3 regions of the Pseudomonas sp. GNP014 genome follow, and region 1 is predicted to be linked to each of the others. Evidence: predicted binding sites of a transcription regulator. Region 1 holds the regulator's gene; each other region holds the start of a gene.
The links. The regulator FliA, encoded in region 1, starts transcription of late flagellar genes. The targets are predictions, from matches to a motif close to CTAAAGTTTNNNNNNNNNNNGCCGNTAA.
Positions count from the first base shown of each region.

Region 2: the regulator FliA is predicted to act here: its motif matches at 1,795-1,822, upstream of ACXX9E_RS01130 (methyl-accepting chemotaxis protein).
Region 3: the regulator FliA is predicted to act here: its motif matches at 2,225-2,252, upstream of ACXX9E_RS00495 (methyl-accepting chemotaxis protein).

Region 1 covers NZ_JBTGUS010000001.1:3,003,683-3,008,346, reverse strand. The annotation lists gene ACXX9E_RS13520 (chemotaxis protein CheA) at 1-779, opposite strand, end outside; gene ACXX9E_RS13515 (protein phosphatase CheZ) at 816-1,604, opposite strand; gene ACXX9E_RS13510 (chemotaxis response regulator CheY) at 1,623-1,994, opposite strand; gene fliA (RNA polymerase sigma factor FliA) at 2,162-2,902, opposite strand; gene fleN (flagellar synthesis regulator FleN) at 2,899-3,729, opposite strand; gene flhF (flagellar biosynthesis GTPase FlhF) at 3,846-4,664, opposite strand, start outside.
Region 2 covers NZ_JBTGUS010000001.1:235,435-240,098, reverse strand. The annotation lists gene clpB (ATP-dependent chaperone ClpB) at 1-1,016, shown strand, start outside; tRNA gene ACXX9E_RS01150 (tRNA-Asn) at 1,315-1,390, shown strand; tRNA gene ACXX9E_RS01145 (tRNA-Pro) at 1,400-1,476, shown strand; tRNA gene ACXX9E_RS01140 (tRNA-Lys) at 1,482-1,557, shown strand; tRNA gene ACXX9E_RS01135 (tRNA-Pro) at 1,655-1,731, shown strand; gene ACXX9E_RS01130 (methyl-accepting chemotaxis protein) at 1,896-3,521, shown strand; gene ACXX9E_RS01125 (HvfA family oxazolone/thioamide-modified RiPP metallophore) at 3,581-3,988, opposite strand; gene ACXX9E_RS01120 (NAD(P)/FAD-dependent oxidoreductase) at 4,304-4,664, opposite strand, start outside.
Region 3 covers NZ_JBTGUS010000001.1:107,273-111,936, reverse strand. The annotation lists gene ACXX9E_RS00495 (methyl-accepting chemotaxis protein) at 48-2,189, opposite strand; gene ACXX9E_RS00490 (M48 family metallopeptidase) at 2,453-3,268, shown strand; gene ACXX9E_RS00485 (TMEM165/GDT1 family protein) at 3,350-3,934, opposite strand; yybP-ykoY riboswitch at 4,022-4,146, opposite strand; gene ACXX9E_RS00480 (methyltransferase) at 4,197-4,664, opposite strand, start outside.

The DNA.
Region 1 (4,664 bases):
GCTTCCACGGCGAAGTTGCCCTTGCCGTGCAACTGATCAAGCAGTGCTTCGAATTCGTCGTCGGTGATGTCCGAGCTGTCGCCCGCCGCTGGGGCCGCAGGCGCTGCCGTCGGTGCAACGGCGTCAGGTGCGAACTGGCCTTTGCCGTGCAACTGATCGAGCAGCGACTCGAACTCGGCATCGGTGATTTCATCGCTGGCGGCCGCTTCGGCAGTTTGCACCGGCGCAGCAACGACCGGGGCTTCGGCTTCGGCCTTGACGGCGTTCAGCGAGTCCAGCAGTTGTTCGAATTCGTTATCGGTGATGTCGCCCGAATCGCCGGAATCGCCTTCGACGACCAGTTCTTCGATCATCTCGGCCACCGGTGAAGCCGGGGCTTCATCGGCCGTTTGCGGCTCGGCCAGACGCGCCAGCGCGGCCAGCAGTTCCGGGGTGGCGGCGGTGATCGGGGCACGTTCACGGACTTCGCTGAACATGCTGTTCACCGCGTCCAGTGCTTCGAGCACCACGTCCATCAGTTCGGCATCAACGCGGCGTTCACCCTTGCGCAGGATGTCGAACACGTTTTCGGCGATGTGACAGCACTCCACCAGCTCGTTGAGCTGAAGGAAGCCGGCGCCCCCTTTTACAGTATGGAAACCGCGAAAAATTGCGTTGAGCAGATCTGCATCATCCGGGCGGCTTTCCAGCTCAACCAGTTGTTCGGACAGTTGCTCAAGAATCTCGCCGGCCTCAACCAGGAAATCCTGAAGGATCTCTTCATCGGCGCCGAAGCTCATTAATGGGGTGCTCCTACAGGTCTAAAAACCTAAAACTCAAAATCCAAGGCTGGATAGCAAATCGTCCACATCGTCCTGACCGGACACAACGTCTTCTCGTTTATCGGCATGAATCTGCGGACCTTCACCCTGCGAGAGATGTTTTTGTGGATCTTTTTCTGCAAGCATCGCGGCGCGGTCATGTTCGATGCCCGCAAAGCGGTCCACCTGACTGGCCATGAGCACGAGTTTGAGCAAATTGCTTTCGACTTCGGTGACCAGTTGGGTCACGCGCTTGATCACCTGACCGGTCAGGTCCTGGTAATCCTGGGCCAGCAGGATGTCGTTGAGGTTGCTCGACACCGCACGGTTGTCCGTGCTGCTGCGCGACAGAAAACCGTCGACCCGACGCGCCAGTTCGCGGAACTCTTCAGCCCCGACCTCGCGACGCATGAAGCGACCCCAATCGGTGCTCAGGGCCTGGGCTTCGTCAGCCAGGCCATTGACCACCGGGGTGGCGCTTTCCACCAGATCCATGGTGCGGTTGGCCGCGGCTTCAGTCAGCTTGACCACATAGCCCAGGCGTTCGGTGGCGTCGGTGATTTGCGACACTTCCTCGGCCTGCGGCATGTGCGGATCAATCTGGAAGTTGACGATCGCACTGTGCAGTTCGCGCGTGAGCTTGCCCACTTCCTGATACAGGCCGCGGTCACGGGTCTGATTGAGCTCATGGATCAGTTGCACAGCGTCGCCGAACCTGCCTTTTTCAAGGCTCTCGACCAGTTCGACCGCGTGTTTTTTCAGGGTCGACTCGAAATCGCCCTGTGAAGATTCGTTATGCTCCATAGCTCCCCCGCGCGTTCATCAGCCGATGCGTTCGAAAATCTTCTCGATTTTTTCTTTCAGCGCCTGAGCCGTGAAAGGTTTGACCACGTAGCCGTTCACACCGGCCTGGGCCGCTTCGATGATCTGCTCACGCTTGGCTTCTGCCGTCACCATCAGCACCGGCAGGTGCTTGAGTTTTTCATCGGCACGCACGTGGCGCAGCAGGTCGATACCGGTCATGCCCGGCATGTTCCAGTCCGTTACCAGAAAGTCGATGCTTCCGCTGTTGAGCACCGGAATGGCAGTGGTGCCATCGTCGGCCTCGACGGTGTTGGTGAACCCCAGATCACGCAGCAGGTTCTTGATGATCCGCCGCATCGTTGAGAAGTCATCAACGATGAGGATTTTCATGTTCTTGTCCAATTCGACCTCCAAGCAGTCTTAAACGCGCCCAGCACCTGGACGCGCCATTTCAATCAATCCGGCGTAGCACTCGAAGACTGTCTGGAGCACAACAGAGCAAGACCGGTGCCGTTCATCACCGCACCAGCCTCGTTCGCAGTGTCCCCACACTGCCTTCAGCGCGCTCGCCACTCCCCCAAACGCCCCCGCAAGCGGGCCGCGCACTGGCTGTGTAACTGGCTGACCCGCGACTCACTGACGCCAAGGACTTCACCGATTTCCTTGAGGTTCAGCTCTTCGTCGTAGTACAGCGCCAACACCAGTCGCTCACGCTCCGGCAAATTGGCAATCGCGTCCGCCAGTGCGGCCTGGAAACGTTCATCTTCCAGATCGCGTGACGGCTCAAGATGAGCACTGGCGCCATCCTCGTGCAGCCCTTCGTGTTCGCCGTCCTGCAACAGGTCGTCGAAACTGAACAGGCGGCTGCCCAGGGTGTCATTCAAAATCCCGTAGTAATCGTCGAGACTCAATTGGAGTTCGGCCGCAACCTCGTGATCTTTAGCATCACGGCCGGTTTTAGCTTCAATTGCCCGAATTGCGTCGCTGACCATACGGGTGTTGCGGTGAACCGAGCGTGGCGCCCAGTCCCCTTTACGGACTTCATCGAGCATCGCGCCGCGGATTCGAATGCCCGCGTACGTTTCGAAACTGGCGCCTTTGCTGGCGTCGTATTTGGTCGAGACTTCGAGCAGACCGATCATGCCGGCCTGAATCAGGTCTTCGACCTGCACACTGGCCGGCAAGCGTGCCAGCAAGTGGTAGGCAATGCGTTTGACCAGTGGCGCGTAACGCTCGATCAACTCGTATTGCGCGTCGCGTGCCGACTTCTTGTAGTAATTCATACCGCTGGCGGTCATAGCACTGGTCCTGCCGTTTGCTGCACGAGGCGCTCGACGAAAAATTCCAGGTGGCCGCGCGGGTTCGCCGGCAGCGGCCAGGTGTCGACCTTCTGGGCGATGGCCTTGAACGCCAGGGCGCACTTGGAACGCGGAAAGGCTTCATAGACCGCACGCTGCTTCTGCACCGCCTTACGCACGCTTTCGTCGTAAGGCACGGCGCCGACGTATTGTAGGGCCACGTCAAGGAAGCGATCCGTGACCTTGGTCAACTTGGCGAACAGGTTGCGCCCTTCCTGCGGGCTCTGGGCCATGTTGGCCAGCACGCGGAAGCGGTTCATGCCGTAATCGCGGTTGAGCAGTTTGATAAGCGCGTAGGCGTCGGTAATGGACGTCGGCTCGTCGCAGACCACCAGCAACACTTCCTGCGCGGCGCGTACAAAACTGACTACCGAGTCACCAATACCCGCAGCGGTGTCGATCACCAGCACGTCGAGATTGTCGCCGATGTCGCTGAACGCCTGAATCAGGCCGGCGTGCTGCGCCGGGCTCAGGTGCACCATGCTCTGGGTGCCGGAAGCGGCCGGCACGATGCGGATCCCGCCGGGGCCCTGCAACAGGACGTCGCGCAGCTCGCAGCGGCCTTCGATCACGTCGGCCAAAGTACGTTTGGGGGTCAGTCCCAGCAGAACGTCGACGTTCGCCAGCCCCAGGTCGGCGTCCAGCAGCATGACCCGACGGCCAAGCTCTGCCAGCGCCAGAGACAAGTTCACTGACACGTTAGTCTTGCCGACGCCACCTTTGCCGCCGGTCACCGCGATCACCTGTACGGGATGCATGCTGCCCATGTTATTTCTTTACCTTGTCTTGCATAGACGGAGGCCACATTACTGGCTGCGCGTTCACAACCGGAACAATGCATGGCAGGCCATCGATGTAGGTACAAAAACTGTTCATGAATACCTCAGCCTACCTGCTTGGTCGGGCTGTGATAGATATCAGCGAACATGTCAGCCATGGCTTCTTCGCTGGGTTCTTCCTGCATTTGCACGCTGACGGCGCGGCTGACCAGTTGATGACGGCGCGGCAGATGCAGATCATCCGGAATCCGTGGGCCATCGGTCAGGTACGCGACCGGCAATTCATGACTGATCGCCAGGCTCAACACTTCGCCAAGGCTGGCCGTTTCATCCAGTTTAGTCAGGATGCACCCGGCAAGCCCGCAACGCTTGTAACTGTGATAAGCGGCGGTTAGAACCTGTTTCTGGCTGGTGGTTGCCAGCACCAGATAATTTTTTGAACGGATACCGCGCCCGGCCAGACTTTCCAGCTGCATGCGCAGGGCCGGATCGCTGGCTTGCAGGCCGGCAGTATCAATCAGCACCACGCGTTTGCGCAGCAACGGATCCAGCGCCTGCACCAGCGACTGGCCCGGATCAACGTGCGTCACCGGCACATTGAGAATCCGCCCGAGGGTCTTGAGCTGTTCCTGTGCACCGATGCGGAAGCTGTCCATGCTCACCAGCGCCACGTTGTGCGCGCCGTATTTGAGCACATAACGCGCGGCCAGTTTGGCCAGCGTGGTGGTCTTGCCCATGCCGGCCGGGCCGACCATCGCAATCACCCCGCCCTCTTCCAGCGGCTCGACTTCCGGCACGGCAATCATCCGCGCCAGATGCGCGAGCAACATGCGCCAGGCCTGACGCGGCTCTTCGATATCGGTGATCATCGACAGCAGATCGCGCGACAGCGGGCCGGACAGGCCGATGCGCTGCAGACGGCG
Region 2 (4,664 bases), 2.8 Mb from region 1:
ACCAGCACGGCAAGAGCGAAAACCAGTTGCTGCGCAGCAAGGTGACCGAAGAGGAAATCGCCGAAGTCGTTTCGAAGTGGACCGGTATTCCGGTATCGAAAATGCTCGAAGGCGAGCGCGACAAGCTGATGAAGATGGAAAGCCTGTTGCACCAACGTGTGATCGGTCAGGACGAAGCCGTGGTGGCGGTGGCCAACGCAGTGCGGCGTTCCCGTGCCGGGTTGTCCGACCCGAATCGTCCGAGCGGTTCGTTCATGTTCCTCGGCCCGACCGGTGTCGGTAAAACCGAGCTGTGCAAGGCGCTGGCCGAGTTCCTCTTTGATACTGAAGAGGCGATGGTGCGGATCGACATGTCCGAGTTCATGGAGAAACATTCCGTGGCTCGTCTGATCGGTGCACCACCGGGCTACGTCGGCTACGAGGAGGGCGGTTACCTGACCGAAGCGGTACGGCGCAAGCCTTACTCGGTGATCCTGCTGGACGAGGTCGAGAAGGCGCACCCGGATGTGTTCAACATCCTCCTGCAAGTGCTCGAAGACGGTCGTCTGACCGACAGCCATGGCCGCACGGTGGACTTCCGTAATACGGTTATCGTCATGACCTCTAACCTGGGCTCTGTGCAGATTCAGGAGCTGGTCGGTGATCGCGAGGCGCAGCGTGCTGCGGTGATGGATGCGCTGACGTCGCACTTCCGTCCGGAGTTCATCAACCGGGTCGACGAAGTGGTGATCTTCGAGCCTCTGGCGCGGGATCAGATCGCAGGCATTACCGAGATCCAACTGGGCCGTCTACGCAGTCGTCTGGCCGAGCGCGAGCTGAAGCTGGAACTGAGTCCGGAAGCAATGGACAAGCTGATTGCCGTCGGTTACGACCCGGTTTACGGCGCACGTCCTTTGAAACGGGCGATCCAGCGCTGGATCGAAAACCCGCTGGCGCAATTGATCCTCTCGGGGCACTTCATGCCTGGCGAAACCGCGACCGGCACCGTCGAGAACGACGAAATCGTTTTCAACTGAGCCAAAGCGCCAAGGAAAAAAGGAGGGCCCCACATTGTGGGGCCTTTTTTTTCGTTAGGCTGTTGAACTCAAAGGAAAAGGCTTGTAAAGTGCGCCCCGCAGTCAGTCACCGGCAGCGTTTCAATCCTCTGGGTTGAAAACTGAAATAAGTTGCAAATCATTAACTTGAAAGCAATTTAGGGGGTTGACAGAGGTGTTCTAGGTTGTAGAATAGCGCGCCTCAGACACACGAACGCAGCGATGCGAAAACGGTGTCGAGAAGCTTCAGGTTTCACAGTTGTAAATTGAAATATGTAGTTCCGTGATAGCTCAGTCGGTAGAGCAAATGACTGTTAATCATTGGGTCCCAGGTTCGAGTCCTGGTCACGGAGCCAATTTCAAACCGGGGTATAGCGCAGTCCGGTAGCGCGCCTGCTTTGGGAGCAGGATGTCAGGAGTTCGAATCCCCTTACCCCGACCATTTTTGGGTCGTTAGCTCAGTTGGTAGAGCAGTTGGCTTTTAACCAATTGGTCGTAGGTTCGAATCCCACACGACCCACCATTTTTGAAACCAGGTAACACTGGGATCGAATCTTAAGATCAGAGGCCAAAAGCGCTGATCGAAGAAGGCGATCTTTGAAAGGTCGCCTTTTTTTTACCGGGGTATAGCGCAGTCCGGTAGCGCGCCTGCTTTGGGAGCAGGATGTCAGGAGTTCGAATCCCCTTACCCCGACCATATTAAAAATCCTCGTATCGAAAGATACGGGGATTTTTTTTGTCCCTCGAAAAGGCAATTCCTTTCAAGTCATCGTACAACTGGCCGATAGCCCGCTAACACGAGGGGACTGCCATGGCTTTCGCCCCTTGAATCTGGCCAATACAAGAATAAGGGCGTTCGTCATGTTGCTTCGTCAGTTGAATATTGCTCCCCGGGCTGCCTTGGGATTCGCCCTGATCGCGGTGTTGGTGGCATTGCTTGGCGTATTTGCGCTGGGGCAGATGTCGAGCATTCGCGACAGTGAGGTCGCGGTAGAAAATCAGTGGCTGCCGAGTATTCGTGGCGGCGACGAGATTCGCGAGATCATGCTGCGCATCCGCACCATCTCGTTGCGCATGGCGTTGGATCAGGACGCGAACAATATCGCCACCTACCGTAGCCAGATGGACACCCGCGACAAGGAGCTGAGCGAGAAAATCGCCGCCTACGACAAACTGGTCGACACCCCGGAAGGCCAGCAGCTGTATGACCAATTCAAAAAGACCTTCGCCGCGTATCGCAGCGGTATCGCTCAATCCTTTGCCCTCGCCGAGCAAGGCAAGCGTGATGAGTTGACCAAATTGTTGCTGGTCGACATGAAAACCGTCGTCGATGGCTCCGGCAAACAACTCAACGACCTGGCGGACCTGTTCGCCAAACAGGTCGCCGCCGAAAGCCAGAAATCCGCTGCGCACTACGAAAACTCGCGCACGATTGTCAGTTTGTTTATTGCGTTGGCCGCGCTGGCCACGGTGGCACTGGCGATGATGCTCACTCGCAGTATCGTCCGCCCGCTGAGCAGTGCCGTGAGCGCAGCAGAAAGTGTCGCGCAGGGTGATCTGACCCGACCGATCGAAACCCAGGGCAACGATGAAGTCAGTCGCTTGCTCAAGGCACTGGCGACCATGCAGCAAAACCTGCGCGAGACGCTGCAAGGCATCAGCGGCTCGGCTACGCAACTGGCGACCGCTGCCGATGAACTCAATGCAGTGACACTCGACAGTACGCAGGGGCTGCAACAACAGAACAACGAGATCGAACAGGCCGCGACGGCTGTTAATCAGATGACGGCCGCAGTGGAAGAGGTCGCACGCAATGCGGTGTCGACGTCTGACGCGACCCGTCAATCCAGCGAGTCGGCGCATCTGGGGCAGGTGCGCGTCAGTGAGACCGCCACGGCCATCAACGCCCTGGCCAGCGATGTGCAACAGACTGGCGAACTGGTGCAATCACTGGCCAATCAATCGCAGGATATCGGCAAAGTGCTGGACGTGATTCGGGCGATTGCCGAGCAGACCAACCTGCTGGCGCTCAACGCGGCGATTGAAGCGGCACGGGCCGGTGAGAGTGGGCGCGGCTTTGCTGTGGTCGCTGATGAAGTGCGGGCGCTGGCCTATCGCACGCAGCAATCGACGCAGGAGATCGAGCAAATGGTTCAGGGCATGCGCAGCGGTTCGAGCCTGGCGCTGGATTCGATGCAGGCCAGTACCGCGCGGGCGACGACCACGCTGGCGCTGGCTGAGCGTGCCGGTGAGGCGCTGCAAACCATTACCGCGTCGGTGCACGAGATCCATGAGCGCAATCTGGTCATTGCCAGCGCTGCCGAAGAACAAGCGCAAGTCGCGCGGGAAGTGGACCGCAACCTGGTGAATATTCGGGATTTGTCGGTACGTTCTGCCGCAGGCGCCGACCAGACCAGTGCTTCCAGCCATGAATTGTCGCAACTGGCCAACGCCTTGCAGGGCATGGTGCGGCGTTTCCAGCTGTAAACAACCACACATAAAAAAGCCGCGTTTCTCGCAGGAGAAGCGCGGCTTTTTTCTGCCGATCAGGCGCCGTCTTGGTCTTTCAGGTGTTCGAACAGACCTTTCGGCATTTTCTTGCCGTTGGCTTCAAAGTTGGCCTTCACGTTGTTATAGGCCTCTTGCTCGTCGATAAAGCCGTCGTGGTTGGCGTCGATCTTGTCGAAGTCGGACTTCGGCGCGACTTTCAGAAATTCGGCGCGCGAGACCTTGCCGTCACCATCGCTGTCAGTCTTGGCCATCGAAGCATCGCCACATTTGCCTTCACCGCATTTGCCTTCTGGCGCTTTCACCGAGGTTTCCGCCGAGGCAACCATGTAGCCCTGTGCCAATGGCTGGGCGGCAAATACCGAGCCGGACAGCATCAAGCCGCCAGCCAGGGCTGCGCCGATCAGGCCAATGGATTGTTTACCGAGGGTCGAAGTACGGGACATTTACATTCTCCTGGTTGCACAACGCAACCACACGTTAAGGGCAAAAGCCTGAGCGGGTGCGCTCGGGTGTGGCCATTAAGCGGTGGCGGTGTATCGCGCCTGTGTCGCGCAGCGGAGGAGTTTGTAAGTGAAGGTGGGGAAAACGAGGGGGGATACAGTACGAAACAGATCTTTCGATCAACACAAAACATTGTGGGAGCGAGCCGGCTCCGGGCGGCGATCCGACGAAGAGGTTGTATCAGTCGACATTTTTGTCGTTTGACACACCGCATTCGTCGGATCGCCGCCCGGAGCAGGCTCGCTCCCACAGGTTTTTTAGTGCAGTTTCAGACGTGGCTCGGTGCCACGGCCAATCTTGCTGCCCAGCATCAGCATTGCCGTGCGGAACGGCCCGTACAGCGCCATCTGGTGCATGCGATACAGCGACACGTAGAACATCCGCGCGAGCCAGCCTTCGAGCATCACGCTACCGGTCAGGTTGCCCATCAAGTTACCCACGGCCGAGAAGCGCGAGAGCGAAATCAGCGAGCCGTAGTCGGTGTACTTGTACTCCGGCAAGGTTTTGCCTTCGATGCGCAGTTTCAGCGACTTGGCCAGCAGCGATGCCTGTTGGTGCGCGGCTTGCGCCCGTGGCGGTACGTTGCGGTCCGAACCCGGTTGTGGGCAGGCCGCGCAG
Region 3 (4,664 bases), 2.9 Mb from region 1:
TCCCCTCTCCCTTTGGGAGAGGGTTAGGGTGAGGGCCTTTTGGCTTTTCAGACCTTGAACTGATTGATCAACCGCCGCTGCTGCTCCGCCAGTTTGGTCAAATCCGCGCTCGCTGAACTCGACTCATCCGCACCGCCCGCCACTTCATTCGCCACCTGACCGATATTGATCACGTTACGGTTGATGTCATCGGCCACCGCGCTCTGTTCTTCCGCCGCGCTGGCAATCTGCGTATTCATGTCGTTGATCACCGACACCGCCTGAGTGATCGTCTCCAGCGCCTCGGCGGCTTTCGCCGCGTGTTGCACACTTTCGTCGGTGCGGTTCTGGCTGTCTTCCATGACCCGCACCACATCGCGGGTGCCCTGTTGCAATTGCTGGATCATGGTCTGGATTTCTTCGGTGGCTTTCTGGGTCTTCTGCGCCAGATTGCGCACCTCGTCCGCCACCACGGCAAAACCACGACCCTGCTCGCCGGCACGCGCCGCTTCGATGGCGGCGTTCAGCGCCAACAGGTTGGTCTGCTCGGCGATGCCGCGAATGGCGGTGAGGATGGCGTTGATGTTCTCGCTGTCCTTGGCCAGGGTCTGCACCACATCGACAGCCTTGCCGATTTCCAGCGCCAACACGCCGATCGAATTGGACGTGTCGCGCACGATCTGCATGCCCTGACTGGCTGCCTGATCCGCATGACTGGCGGCTTGTGCGGCCTGAGTGGCATTGCGCGCGACATCCTGCGCGGTGGCGGTCATTTCCTGCACCGCCGTGGCGACCTGATCGATCTCGGCCATTTGTTTCTGGATGCCGATGTTGGTGCGAATCGCGATATCAGCCGTGTGTTCCGAGGAATCGCTGACGCTCTGCACTGACGTCACCACTTGGGTGATCATTGCCTGCAACTTGGCGAGGAAGGTGTTGAAGCCCTTGGCGATCGAACCCAGTTCATCGCTGCGATCGCTGGTCAAACGTCGGGTCAGATCGCCTTCGCCTTGGGCGATGTCATTGAGCATCGCAACCATTTGTTTCAGCGGTCGGGCGATGCCGTGGCCGACCAGCCAGATCACCAGCAGGCCGAGGCCGGCGATGATCAGGCCGACCATGGCCATGCCGAAGGTGTCGGATTTGCGCTGGGCCTCCAGATCGCCCTGCAGTTTTTGCAGGTCGGCCATCACCGCGTTGAGCGGTAATTGCAGCATCAATGTCCAGCGTGCGTCGGTCTGGCCGATGCCGAAGGGCAGGTACAGTTCGATGCGGCCCTTGTCCTTGTTCACCGAATAGGTGACTTCGCCGCGCTTGAGACTGGCCATGCTGGCGATCTGTTCGGCGTCGAGAATGTCGCTGACCTTCTCACCGAATTTGCTTGGGTCCTTGGTGTAGGCAACGATCCGGCCATTGCCGCCGATCAGGGCCATTTGTCCGGCGCCACTGTAGAGTTTCTGGTTGGCGCCCAGAAGCATTTCCTGGATGAAGTTCACCGACAGGTCAGCGCCAACGATGCCCTGGAACGCGCCGTTGAGCATGATCGGTTCAATAAAGGAGGCGAGCATGACGATCTTGTCGCCGACTTTGTACGGCGCCGGATCGATCACGCAGGATTTCTTGGTTTCTTTCGAGCACAGGTAGTACTCGCTGGCGCGCACGCCGGTGGACAGGGTTTTCTGGTCGTCGACGTCCACCAGTTTGTCCAGGCCGAGGGTGCCGTCATCGTTGCGGAACCACCACGGCAGGAAACGTCCGTTGGCCGCGTCGATCCCTACCACGCTGGTGCCGACGTAGGCCGCGTCATTGTGGTCGAGGGCGTTTTTTTCCCAGCCGATGTAGGTGCCGAGAATTTTCGGGTTCTTTTCAACGTTCTCTTTGATCAGGCTGATCAGTTGTTCGCGGCTGACGGTCAGACGTGGCTGGCCGTCGGCACCTGGTGTGCCGAGCAGGGCGTTGACCCGCACCAGGCCGCCGGCAATCAACAGTGGCGCTTCGAGTTCACGCTGGATCTGGCTGACCTGAGTCTGCGCCAGCGAGGTCAGGCGCTGTTCGATGACCTGCTCGAACTGGGTCTGGGTGCGCTGTTGCACCATCTCTTGCGTGCGGGCGCCGGAGAACAGCGCATACAGCACCAGCGCAACGACCACGCTGAGCACGATGGCGCCGGCCAGGGCGGCGACGGAAAACTGGATCGACTTGAACTTCATGGGAGCTCCGCACGCAAGAGGACGTCTGCGCTGTTGTATCGGCAGCCGGCATTGGGCCATGAGTGCGAGCAGGTGCAATTGAAAGCCGATGTCGCAAATGGATCAGTGCGCGACGCAGTTGCACGGGACTTGGCGGTCGCTGTGAATTTTTTACGACAGCGCTGGTGGGAAACATCTGAAAGTCGCTGCAACACGTCCGTTGTATCTGGCGTCGATACAATTACCCGCCTAGGATACGCGGCAGGTTTTCAGGGAGCTTTTGAATGAACAAGACATTGGTTGTAAGTGCACTGAGCGCAGCGCTGTTGCTGGCCGGTTGTCAGTCGGTCAACACCACCAGCGGCGGCGCCGTGGGTGTGGAGCGCAAGCAGTACATGTTCAGCATGCTGTCCTCGCAAGAGGTCGACCAGATGTATGCCCAGTCGTATCAGAAGACCGTTGGCGAGGCGTCCAGCAAAGGTGTGCTCGACAAGACCAGCCCGGAGGCCAAACGGGTGCAGGCGATTGCCAACCGCCTGATCGCCCAGGCGCCGAACTTCCGTCCGGATGCGGCGCAGTGGCAGTGGGAAGTCAATCTGATCAAGAGCGATGAGCTCAACGCCAACTGTGGGCCGGGCGGCAAGATCATTTTCTACACCGGGCTGATCGACAGCCTGAAACTGACCGACGATGAAATCGCCGCGGTCATGGGCCATGAAATCGCCCACGCCTTGCGCGAGCACGGTCGTGAAGCGATGTCCAAGGCCTATGGCATTGAAATGGCCAAGCAAGGCGCGGGTGCACTGCTCGGTCTTGGTCAGGACAGCCTGGCGCTGGCCGACACCGTGGCCAACTACGGCATGACCCTGCCCAACAGCCGCGCCAACGAAAACGAAGCCGACCTGATCGGTCTCGAGCTGGCCGCCCGCGCCGGGTACAACCCGAACGCGGCGATCACCCTGTGGAACAAGATGAGCAAGGCCTCGGAAGGCGCACCGCCGGAGTTCATGAGCACGCACCCGGCGTCGTCCAGCCGGATCGCCTCGTTGCAGGCGGCGATTCCGAAGGTCATGCCGCTTTACAACAGTAGTAAGCAGTAAGCTGCAAGCTGCAAGCTGCAAGTCAAAGCAGACACGCTTGGCTTGCAGCTCGTTGCTTGAAGCTTGAAGCTTGTAGCTGCTTTAAACCCAGCCACTGCTCTGCATCGCCTTGTACACCGCCACGATTGCCAGAATCATGAATGCCGAGGCCGCGAGGCGACGGATCAAGGTCAGCGGCAATTTGTCCGCGGCAAAGTTACCCGCCAATACCACTGGCACGTTGGCAATCAACATGCCCGCCGTAGTACCGATAATCACCAGCCACAGTTCCGGATATTGCGCGGCGAGCATCACCGTCGCGACCTGAGTCTTGTCGCCCATTTCGGCGAGGAAAAACGCAATCAGCGTGGTCAGAAACGGCCCGAACTTGCGTGCGGTGCTGGTTTCATCGTCATCCATTTTGTCCGGAACCAGCGTCCACAGCGCAGTGGCCGTAAAGCTTGCGGCGAGAATCCAGTGCAGCGTCGCATTCGAGAAGAAGCTGCCAAACCAGGCACCTACCGCACCGGCTGCCGCGTGGTTGGCCAGGGTCGCGGCGACAATACCGGCAATGATCGGCCAGGGTTTGCGAAAGCGAGCGGCGAGAATCAGTGCGAGCAGTTGCGTCTTGTCGCCGATTTCGGCCAAGGCAACGATTGCGGTGGGAACGAGTAATGAGTCCAGCATCAGGATTTCCTAAGGGGCGGGTCGACACGGCTATGACACGTACAGCCTTCCCGCCCCGGGTAAGGTGTGCGTGTCATAGGTCTTGTCAAACCCTGCGAACCGTCTGGTGCGGTCGCTTGGGTCGCATGCGCCATGATCTGAGGATCAAGTATGTTGACGCATGCCGGACGAGCTTGGCGCTCGTGGGAGACTACTCCCCTAGGACGGAGCGGATTCTGCCTAGGCAAATCCGATAGAGCAAGCCTCTTTTTGAAAAGAAGTTTCAGCCGCGCTTGGCCCGGTAAATCCGGAAACCATTGCCTTCGGCCTTGATCGCACACACGCCCAGATGCTCTTCGATCAGTGGCTGATACTTCAGGAAGCTGTTCGCAACTAGCCGCAGTTCGCCACCGTTTTTCAGATGTTTCGCCGCTTTTCGCAGCAAGTTCTCTGTGGCGAAATAATCCGTGTGCACGCCGACATGGAACGGCGGATTGCTCAGGATCGCGTTCAAACCCATCGGCGCAGCGTCGATGCCGTCGCCAGTGATCACCTCGGCTTCCAGACCATTGGCCGCCAAGGTGAGGCGACTGCTTGCGGCGGCGAAGGCATCGACATCCAGCAGCGTGACCTGATTGTGTGGGTAACGACGCTTGACCGCCGCGCCCAGTACACCGGCACCACAACCGAAATCGAGCAGATGTCCGCTCGGCAGTTTGTCCAGGTGTTCCAGCAGCAAGGCGCTGCCGCG